2 regions of the Amycolatopsis thailandensis genome follow, and region 1 is predicted to be linked to the other one. Evidence: riboswitches for the same ligand, from Rfam matches in the RefSeq annotation. Region 1 holds a riboswitch; the other holds the start of a gene.
The links. A riboswitch is a leader RNA that binds a small molecule or an ion and turns the genes downstream of it on or off. The one in region 1 is predicted to bind glycine.

Region 1 (5,474 bases):
GCCGTCACCATGGCCAACCAGACCGAGTACGGCCTGTCCGGCTCGATCTGGACACGCGACGTCGGCCGCGCCTTCCGCGTCGCGCGCGGCGTCGAAGCGGGGAACCTTTCGGTGAACTCGCACTCGTCCGTCCGGTACTGGACGCCGTTCGGCGGGTTCAAGCAGTCCGGGCTGGGCCGTGAGCTCGGGCCGGACGCTGTCGACGCCTTCACCGAGACCAAAAACGTCTTTATCAGCACGGAGGAATAAATGGTGCAGCGTTTCGAAGGCCGCGTCGCGGTCATCACCGGCGGGAGCAGCGGCATCGGTCTCGCCACCGCTCGGCGGCTGGCGAGTGAAGGCGCGAAGGTCGTCATCGGCGACATCTCCGCCGAGGCGGGCAAGGCGGCGGCCGACGAGGTCGGCGGCCTGTTCGTGCAGGCCGACGTCACCGACGCCGACCAGGTCGAAGCCCTGTTCCAGACCACTGTGGACACCTTCGGCTCGGTCGACGTGGCGTTCAACAACGCCGGCATCTCCCCGCCCGAGGACGACTCGATCCTCACCACCGGCATCGACGCCTGGGAGAAGGTGCAGAAGGTCAACCTGACCTCGGTGTACCTGTGCTGCAAGGCGGTGCTGCCGCATATGCAGCGACAGGGGAAGGGCTCGATCATCAACACGGCGTCGTTCGTCGCGGTGATGGGCGCGGCGACGTCGCAGATCTCCTACACCGCGTCCAAGGGCGGGGTGCTGGCGATGAGCCGTGAGCTGGGCGTGCAGTTCGCGCGGGAGAACATCCGGGTCAACGCGCTGTGCCCGGGGCCGGTGAACACGCCGCTGCTGAAGGAACTGTTCGCGAAGGACCCCGAGCGGGCCGCGCGGCGGCTGGTGCACGTGCCGGTCGGGCGGTTCGCGGAGCCGGAGGAGATCGCGGGCGCCGTCGCCTTCCTGGCGAGCGACGACGCCTCGTTCATCACCGCTTCGCAGTTCCTGGTGGACGGCGGCATCTCGGGCGCCTACGTCACCCCCCTCTGACCCCCGTCGCATTTCGTCCTCTGAATGCGTTTTGCCTGGTCGCGAAGTCCGTGAAGGCCTCCTTGAGGGACCCAGAGTCCCTCAAGGAGGCCTTCACGGACCAGCACCGATGTGGCCTGGGGCGGCTTCGAGTACGTGAAGGCCCCCTTCACTCGGCTCAGCCGAGGAAAGGGGGCCTTCACGCGGCAACGCTGTGGCGCTTGGTGACGTTGAGGTAGTTGGGGCGAGCGCTCTGTCGGTGAAGGCCTCCTTCACTACTCTCAAGGTAGGGAAGGAGGCCTTCACGGACTGGGTGGCCGCGCTCGGTCCCCGGGGTCCGAAAGACGCTTTCCTCTCGTCTCACGCGGTGAAGGCTCCTTTCAGCCCGTGCCCGGCTCTCCGCCTCCCCGCAATCAGGCACCTACTTGAGCCACCTCGAAGTACATGAAGGCCCCCTTCCTTGCGCCTAGGTACGTGAAGGGGGCCTTCATGTACTTTCGTCGCCGTCACTCGTCCCGGTGGCCGGGATGGCGGCCCGCTGACCTGCGCTGTAGTCCTGAGAGCGCGAAGCATCCAGGACCACCGAGGAGGCCCCGAGAATGACTCGGCAGATGAGCACCGCCATGCGCGACTGCATCGACCTGTGCAACGAGTGCCACGTCAGGTGCGAGGAGATGATGACGCGCTGCATGGAGGTCGGCGGCGCCAAGCTCGGGATGATGATGGTGACCTGCGGCGACATGTCCCGCATGAGCGCCGACATGATGATGCGCTGCTCGGCCATGATCGCCGACCTCGAAATGATGCGCATGTGCGCGAAGACGTGCGGCCTGGCCTCCCAGATGATGCGCATGTGCGCCCAGGAGTGCGCCAGGACCGGCGACCCCGAACTGGCCGAGGCCGCCGACATGATGATGCGCTGCGCCGAGCTCTGCGGCACCATCACCGCCGAGATGATGATGGAGAACGCGTAACTCGCGTGCTCAAGCCCGTGACTCGCGTGCTTGGAGCCGTGACTCGCGTGATCAGGCCCGTGACTCGCGTGCTTGGACCCGGAACTCGTGATCAGAGCCGTGACTCACGAGTTCCGTCTCCAATCACGCGAGTCACGCCTTCCATCACGCGAGTCACGGCTTCAGTCACGCGAGTTCCGGCTTCGGTCACATGTGTCCCGCCGGGCACGTCGAGTGTCCGCGCGAGCGGGACAAGTGACGTGCCCGGCTACAAGTAGACTTGCGCTGAACACGCCAGGTACGGTGTGCGCACAACTGCAGATCGGGCCGTCGAGCTGGAGCGGGAGAGCCCCCACGAACGTGGTGGGGCACCGAAGGAGCAAACTCCCCGGAATCTCTCAGGTACCCACTACCGCTTCCGCGAGGCCACTCTGGAAAGCAGGCGCGCAAGTGCGCCTCACCCAAGGTGAAAGCCGTCCTGTCCACGGGCGGTGAAACTCTCAGGTGCCATGACAGAGGGGGAGTTCCCAGCGCACCGGTCTATCCGGCGCCTGAGTAAAGGAGCTCCCTTGACCAGTACGTCCTTCGACGACCGGCACATCGGCCCCTCGGAGTCCGAGCAGGCCAAGATGCTCGCCGAGGTCGGCTACGGCAGTCTCGACGCCCTGGTGCAGGCCGCGGTGCCGTCCGCGATCCGCGTCACGCGTGACCTCGAACTTCCTCCCGCCGCGTCCGAAGAGGACGCCATCGCCGAGCTTCGCGCGCTCGCCGCGCTCAACAAGCCGATGACGCAGATGATCGGTCTCGGCTTCCACGACACGGTCACCCCGGCGGTCATCCGCCGCAACGTGCTGGAGAACCCGGCCTGGTACACGGCGTACACGCCGTATCAGCCGGAGATCTCGCAGGGCCGTCTCGAAGCCCTCCTCAACTTCCAGACCATGGTCTCCGAGCTGGCCGGTCTCGCCACCGCGAACGCCTCCCTGCTCGACGAGTCCACCGCCGTTGCCGAGGCCGTCATGCTGATGCGCCGCGCGTCGAAGGCGAAGTCCAACAAGGTCGTCCTCGACGCCGAGTGCCTGCCGCAGACCATCGCCGTCGTGCGCACCCGCGCCGAGGCCATGGGCGTCGAGGTCGAGGTCCGCGACCTGCTCACCGGCCTGCCGGAGGAGTTCTTCGGCGTCGTCGTCCAGTACCCGGGCGCTTCCGGCGTGCTGCGCGGCGCGGGCTTCTACTCCGCCATCTCCGAGACCGCGAAGGCCGCCGGCGCGCTGTACACCGTCGCCGCCGACCTGCTCGCCCTCACGCTGATCACCGCGCCGGGTGAGTTCGGCGCCGACATCGCCGCCGGCTCGACCCAGCGTTTCGGCGTCCCGCTCGGTTACGGCGGGCCGCACGCCGGGTACATGGCCGTCCGCGCCGGGCTGGAGCGCTCGCTGCCGGGCCGCCTCGTCGGGGTCTCGGTCGACGCCGACGGCAACCCCGCGTACCGCCTCGCCCTCCAGACCCGCGAGCAGCACATCCGCCGCGAGAAGGCGACCTCCAACATCTGCACCGCGCAGGTCCTGCCCGCCGTGCTCGCCGCGATGTACGCGGTCTACCACGGTCCGGACGGCCTCAAGCGCATCGCGACCCGCGTCCACGAGCTCGCCGCCGGGCTGGCCGACGCCCTGCGCACCGGCGGCGTCGAGGTCGTCCACGAGGGCTTCTTCGACACCGTCCTCGCCCGCATGCCCGGCCAGGCCGAAGCGGTCGTCGCGGTCGCGCGCGAGAACGGGATCAACCTCGGTCCCGTCGACGCCGACCACGTCCGCATCGCCGTCGACGAGGTCACCACGCCCGCGATCATCGCCAAGGTCCTCAACGCGTTCGGCGTCGAGAACCAGGCCGAAGGCACCCAGGCGCTGCCCACCGGCCTCGGCCGCCAGAGCGACTACCTCACCCACGAGGTCTTCCACTCGCACCGCTCCGAGACCGCGATGCTGCGCTACCTGCGGAGCCTTTCGGACCTCGACTACGCGCTCGACCGCGGCATGATCCCGCTCGGCTCCTGCACGATGAAGCTCAACGCCACCACCGAGATGGAGCCGATCAGCTGGCGCGAGTTCGCGGGCATCCACCCGTTCGCCCCCGCCGACCAGGCTGAGGGCTACCACGTGCTGGTCGAGCAGCTGGCCGGCTGGCTGGCCGAGGTCACCGGCTACGACAAGGTGTCGCTGCAGCCGAACGCGGGCAGCCAGGGCGAGCTCGCCGGCCTGCTCGCGATCCGCGCGTACCACCGCGCCAACGGCCAGGCCGAGCGTGAGGTCTGCCTGATCCCGTCGTCCGCGCACGGCACGAACGCCGCCTCCGCGATCATGGCCGGGATGCGCGTCGTCGTGGTCAAGTGCACCGCCGAAGGCAACGTCGACCTCGAAGACCTGCGCGCCAAGGTCGACGCCAACCGCGACACCCTGTCCGCGATCATGGTGACGTACCCGTCCACGCACGGCGTGTACGAGCACGGCATCGACGAGCTGGCCAAGATCGTCCACGACGCGGGCGGCCAGGTCTACGTCGACGGCGCGAACCTCAACGCGCTGCTTGGCCTGGCCAAGCCGGGCGAGTTCGGCGGCGACGTCTCGCACCTGAACCTGCACAAGACCTTCTGCATCCCGCACGGTGGCGGCGGCCCCGGCGTCGGCCCGGTCGCGGTTCGCGCGCACCTCGCGCCGTACCTGCCGAACCACCCGCTGCTGGAGAAGGCCGGTCCCGAAACGGGTGTCGGCCCGATCAGCGCCGCCCCGTACGGCTCGGCGTCGATCCTGCCGATCTCCTGGGCGTACGTCCGCATGATGGGCGCCGGCGGGCTCACCGCCGCGACCCAGGTCGCCGTCCTCGCGGCGAACTACGTGGCCAAGCGCCTCAACCAGCACTACCCGGTGCTCTACACCGGCCAGGACGGCCTGGTCGCGCACGAGTGCATCCTCGACCTGCGCGGGCTCACCAAGGAGACCGGCGTCAGCGTCGACGACGTCGCGAAGCGCCTGATCGACTACGGTTTCCACGCCCCGACCATGTCGTTCCCGGTCGCGGGCACGCTGATGGTCGAGCCGACCGAATCCGAGGACCTCGGCGAGATCGACCGCTTCATCGCGGCGATGATCGCCATCCGCGCGGAGATCGACGCCGTCGCGAAGGGCAAGTGGGCCGCGGACAACAGCCCGCTGCGCAACGCCCCGCACACCGCGGAAACCCTGGTCGGCGACTGGGACCTGCCGTATGACCGCGAACTGGCCGTGTACCCCGCCGGAGTGAACCGCAAGGCCAAGTACTGGCCCCCGGTGCGTCGCATCGACGGCGCCCGCGGGGACCGTAACCTCGTCTGCTCCTGCCCGCCGCTCAACGCCTACGAGAACTGAGGCACTTGATGTCGAAAGAGACGTCCCTGCACGGAGTCCACAAAGGACTGGGTGCGTTGTTCACCGACTTCGCGGGCTGGTCGATGCCGATCCGCTACAGCAGCGAACTGGCGGAGCACAAGGC
Region 2 (5,474 bases), on a different contig from region 1:
CTCGGCGGTGCTGCCCAAGCCGCCGCGGAAACTCGTTTCGCTCGACGCCCCCGGGGAAAACGGTGGATTGCCGTCCCCCGGGGACTTCGAGACCGATCGCGAGATCAGGCTGACCGAGGAAGATCTGCTCCGTCAGGCGGGCATCGACGCCGCCACCCTGGCTGAGCTGCGGCAATACGGTCTCGTCCGGCCGGGAGCGGCGGGATTCTTCGATCCTGACGCGGTCCTCGTGGCGAAGACCGTGAAAGCGATGACCGAATTCGGTATAGAGCCGAGACATCTGCGTGCCTTCCGGGCCGCCGCCGACCGCGAGGTCGGCCTGGTGGAGCAGATCGTGACCCCGGTGTATCGGCATCGTGACGAGGACGCCAAGGCGAGGGGCGACGAGGTCGTCCGAGAGCTCGCGGCACTGACCGTGGCGTTACATACGCTCTTGGTGAAGGCCGGAATACGGGCTGTCACGGGCGGTTGAACGGCTCAAGGAGCCGCGAACCGTTGTGAGGCCACTTGTCAATGACTGAATGTTCGGCATCCGATGCCGTACCGTGGAGTTGGGTTTGCCACGGGCGAACCGGAATGTCGGAGACAGCGAGCACAGCGCGCGGAAGACGGGTAGCGTCGGGACTGCCGTCGCTTGGTCGTCGAGACAAGCGTTGCAGCCCGTGCGCACGAGAGGGAGGCGAAGCCCGATGAGCGAGATGCGCGTCGTCGGCGTGCGGGTGGAGCTGCCCGCGAATCAGCCGATCTTGTTGCTACGGGAAACCGAAGGCGAGCGGTACCTGCCGATCTGGATCGGCTCGGTCGAGGCCACCGCCATCGCCTTGGAGCAGCAGGGAGTCCGCCCGGCCCGTCCGCTCACCCATGACCTGCTCAAAGAGGTCATCGGAGCGTTGGGTCGCGAGCTGGAACAGGTCGTCATCACAGACTTGAAGGAAGGCACGTTCTTCGCGGAACTGGTCTTCGACGGGGACATCCGGGTTTCGGCGCGGCCGAGCGACTCGGTGGCCCTGGCGCTGCGGGTGGGGGTGCCGATCCACGCCGTCGACGCGGTGCTGGAGGAAGCGGGCCTCATCATCCCCGACGAGCAGGAGGACGAGGTGGAGAAGTTCCGCGAGTTCCTCGACTCGGTCTCGCCGGAGGACTTCCGCGGCGCGGACACCTGATCACCTACCAGGATCTCGAACGAAGGGGCGGCGCCGGTGGCGCCGCCCCTTCTTCATGCTTGCGGTGTCGATCGCAAAGTCCGTAAAAGTGGCGGTGAAGTGTCGGTACAGGTGGTCGTGAGTGGCGAGGCCGGTTCCGGCGGATCCGTATTCGCCTGCCCACTGTGTGACCGGTCGAGTGTGGAGGATTTGGGACGTTGAGTGTCCCGGATCCTCCACGCTCGGTCTTGTTGGTGGGGGAGTCAGGGCAGTGAACGTGCTGGGTCTGTCGTCGGTGGAGCCGTGTTTCGTCGTGGTGCCGGGTGGGGCTGGATGGTGGCGTGGTCGACGGGGGAGGATTCCGGACGTTGAGTGTCCGGAATCTTCCCCTGTCACCTCGTCTGCCACCGGTCCCTGACCGACATGACCTTGATCAACGGAGGATCGGGGACGTTGAGTGTCCCGGATCTTCCGTTGATCAAGTTCCGAAGCCGGGCGACCCCACGGTGAAGGAATTGGGACGTTCAACGTCCCAATTCCCGCACCGTCGAGCCCGGCAGACGCTGAACCGCCACCCTCGCGCAGGTCGATAAATGCCGGTCCGCTCTAACCGTCCCTGCCACTCACGAGGTGAGCCCGGCACTCAGGACGCGGTCGCCTTGACGAACAGGTCCGCGAGTTCCCGCCCGTACCGCTCCAGGTCCAGGTTCGGGTCCGCCGCGAACTTCGCGGCCACACCGTCGACGGCCTGCGCGATGGACAGCGCCATCACGTCCGCCGCGAAGTCGCCGAAAGCGCCGTCCTGCTGGCCCTGCTTCAGCTGGCGTTCGAGCCGCCCGGTCCGGAACTCCTCGACCATCGGCGCCGACATGAACCAGCCTTCGACGTCGGAGCCGCTCGAAGCCATCTCGACCATGACCCGCACGAGCTCCGGGTACGAGCCGAGGAACGCGATCTCCGACTCGATGTAGCCGCGCAGGAGCCCGGCCCGGTCGGTCGTGCCCTGGATGCGCTCTTCCAGGAACTTGTCCTTCATGCCGGTCACGGTGGTGACCACGGCCTGCATCAGGCCGGCCTTGTTGGTGAAGTGGTAGGAGATGATCCGGGTGCTGGACAGCCCGGCCCGCTCCTTGATCTTCGCGAACGACGTCTTGTGGTAGCCGAGCTCGGAGATCGTCGCGATGGTGGCTCCGACGATCTGGGCTCGCCGCGCGGCTTCCGTGACCGACAGCCCCAGCTCCGCCTGAACTTCTTGCATGGCACTTTGGGTGGAGGGATTTACTTGCATGAGTAAAAAATAACACGACTGAGTAAAATGGGCAAGCGTGCGGCCGAACGGGGGAGTGTTCCCTGGCAAGCCTCAAGAAGAGCTTGAGGCCGACCGCGCGTCGCGTTGACCGCTTTGCCGGACGCGCTTACCGTCAATGAAGGTGAATCGCCAAGGTGTGATTCGGATGTCTGGGGCATTCGTCTTGACGGTTCACTCCGGTGCGGACTCACGTGGGTCCGCGCGGCTTTGTTCGCCGGCCGCCAGGTCGGGCGAGGGGAGGCATGGCGTGGTCGAGGCTGGTAGCCCTCAAGAGCCGCTCGTTCCGGTCGCTGACGGCGAGCAGGGCGAGCTGTTCCCCGACTCTTCCCTTCCGGATGAACTCGTCGGCTACCGCGGTCCCGCCGCCTGTCAGATCGCCGGGATCACCTACCGGCAGCTCGACTACTGGGCCCGCACGAAGCTGGTCGCGCCGAGCATCCGGACGGCGCACGGTTCCGGTTCGCAGCGGCTCTACTCGTTCAAGGACATCCTCGTCCTGAAGGTCGTCAAGCGGCTCCTGGACACCGGTGTCTCCCTCCAGAACATCCGCGTCGCCGTGGACCACCTGCGCCTGCGCGGCGTCCGCGACCTCGCCAAGGTCACCCTGTTCTCCGACGGCACCACCGTCTACGAGTGCACCTCGCCCGAAGAGATCGTCGATTTACTCCAGGGCGGGCAGGGCGTGTTCGGCATCGCGGTCAGCGGGGCGATGCAGGAGATCAGCGGCACCATCCACGAGTTCCCGGCCGAGCGGGCCGACGGCGGCGTGATCGAAACCGTCACTCCGGACGAGCTCACTCAGCGCCGTAACGCACGTCGCACCGGCTGATCATGAAGCCGCGCGAGCGGCAGGGTAGGCTCACTTCCGCGGTCGACGAATCCGCGCGGGAGAGTCCGAGCCGATAACAGCTCGGCGCCGAAGGAGCAAGTCCTCCCCGGAACCTCTCAGGCACCCTGGACCGCGCGGACGAGACGCCTCTGGAAAGTGAGTCGCCAGGTCACCACCTGGCGGCCCCGCCGACGGTGCAAGCCCGAATCAACCCACGGGCGAAACTCTCAGGCGCCCCCGCGGGGGGTACGGACAGAGTGGGGAGGGCCAGGACAATCCGTCCCGGCCCCACCCCCGCGTCTTGGGAGGTCCCCGATGGAGCCCGTTTCACTGGCCGCTCTCGAATCCGGAACCCCTTTCGCGGACCGGCACATCGGTCCTGGCGCCGAAGACCTCGCACGCATCCTCGACGTCGTCGGCGTCGCCTCTCTCGACGAGCTCGCCGAGCGGGCCGTTCCCGCGTCGCTGAGGGAGTCCGCGACACCGCCGGAGCTGCCGCCACCCGCCACCGAGACCGGCGCGCTCGCCGAACTCCGCGCCCTGGCCGCGCGTAACCGGCCGATGACGCAGATGATCGGCCTCGGCTACCACGACACGGTGACCCCGCCGGTGATCCGCCGCAACGTGCTGGAGAGCCCGGCCTGGTACACCGCGTACACGCCGTATCAGCCGGAGATCTCGCAGGGCCGTCTCGAAGCGCTGCTCAACTTCCAGACCATGGTCGCCGACCTGACCGGCCTGCCGATCGCCAACGCGTCGATGCTGGACGAGGCGACGGCGGCGGCGGAGGCGATGACGCTGGTCCGCCGGGCGGGCAAGGCGAAATCGAACCGGTTCGTGGTCGACGAGGACACCCTGCCCCAGACGATCGAGGTCCTGCGCACTCGCGCCGAACCGCTCGGCATCGAGCTGGTGACCGCCGACCTGTCCCAGGGCATCACCGGACTGGGCCTCGGTGGCGACTTCTTCGGGGTGCTGCTGTCGTACCCAGGGGCTTCGGGCGCCGTCCGCGAATGGGACCACACCATCGCCGAGGCCAAGGCACTGGGCGCGGCCGTGGTGATGGCCGCGGATCCGCTCGCGCTGACCCTGCTCCGGCCGCCGGGCGAGCTCGGCGCCGACGTCGCGATCGGCTCGACGCAGCGGTTCGGCGTCCCGATGGGCTTCGGCGGCCCGCACGCGGCGTACCTCGCTGTCCGGCAAGGTCTCGAACGGCAGTTGCCGGGCAGGCTGGTCGGCGTGTCGAAGGACGCGGACGGCGCGCCCGCGTACCGGCTCGCGCTCCAGACCCGCGAACAGCACATCCGCCGCGAGAAGGCGACGAGCAACATCTGCACCGCTCAGGTGCTCTTGGCGGTCATCGCGTCGATGTACGCGGTGTACCACGGCCCCGAAGGACTGCGTGCCATCGCGAGCCGCGCGCACCGGATGGCCACCGTGCTCGCGGCGGGGCTCGCCGAAAGCGGTGTCGACGTCGTGCACTGCGAGTTCTTCGACACCGTGAAGGTCTCCGTCCCCGGCCGCGCGGCGGTCGTCGTCGGCACGGCGCGGGAGCTCGGGGTCAACCTGCGGCTCGTGGACGCGGACCACGTCGCCGTCGCCTGTGACGAGACGACGACCCGCGAGCACCTTTCCTTGGTGTGGAAGGCTTTCGGCGTGGCGGTGTCCGATGTGGACTCGCTCGACGCCGACACCGCCGACGGCTTCCCGCCGGATCTGCGCCGTACGAGCGACTACCTGACCCATCCCGTCTTTCACGCGCACCGCTCGGAGACGGCGCTGCTGCGGTACCTGAGAGCGTTGTCCGACAAGGACGTCGCACTCGACCGGAGCATGATCCCGCTCGGCTCGTGCACGATGAAACTCAACGCCACGGCGGAAATGGAGCCGATCACCTGGCCCGAGTTCGCCGGTCTGCACCCGTTCGCGCCCGCCGAAGACGCCGCCGGACTCCTCACGATCGTGAAGGACCTGGAGCGGTGGCTGGCCGGCATCACCGGCTACGACGCCGTTTCCCTGCAACCGAACGCCGGGAGCCAGGGCGAGTTCGCGGGGTTGCTGGCGATCCGGGCCTATCACCGGGAACACGGGAACGCGGCGCGTGACGTCTGCCTGATCCCGTCGAGCGCGCACGGGACGAACGCGGCCAGCGCGGTCATGGCGGGAATGCGGGTTGTCGTCGTGAAATGCGACG

Region 2: linked by a shared signal. The riboswitch ahead of gcvP (aminomethyl-transferring glycine dehydrogenase) and the one ahead of gcvP (aminomethyl-transferring glycine dehydrogenase) in region 1 are both predicted to bind glycine.

What each region holds. Positions count from the first base shown of each region.
Region 1 covers NZ_JBHXJK010000106.1:8,214-13,687, reverse strand. Annotated here, with positions in the region: gene ACFWMR_RS31815 (aldehyde dehydrogenase family protein) at 1-249, shown strand, start outside; gene ACFWMR_RS31810 (3-oxoacyl-ACP reductase) at 250-1,017, shown strand; gene ACFWMR_RS31805 (hypothetical protein) at 1,596-1,970, shown strand; glycine riboswitch at 2,371-2,475, shown strand; gene gcvP (aminomethyl-transferring glycine dehydrogenase) at 2,519-5,350, shown strand; gene gcvT (glycine cleavage system aminomethyltransferase GcvT) at 5,359-5,474, shown strand, end outside.
Region 2 covers NZ_JBHXJK010000158.1:3,249-8,722, reverse strand. Annotated here, with positions in the region: gene ftsR (transcriptional regulator FtsR) at 1-472, shown strand, start outside; gene ACFWMR_RS37405 (bifunctional nuclease family protein) at 690-1,163, shown strand; gene ACFWMR_RS37400 (TetR/AcrR family transcriptional regulator) at 1,786-2,400, opposite strand; gene ACFWMR_RS37395 (MerR family transcriptional regulator) at 2,699-3,280, shown strand; glycine riboswitch at 3,327-3,423, shown strand; gene gcvP (aminomethyl-transferring glycine dehydrogenase) at 3,596-5,474, shown strand, end outside.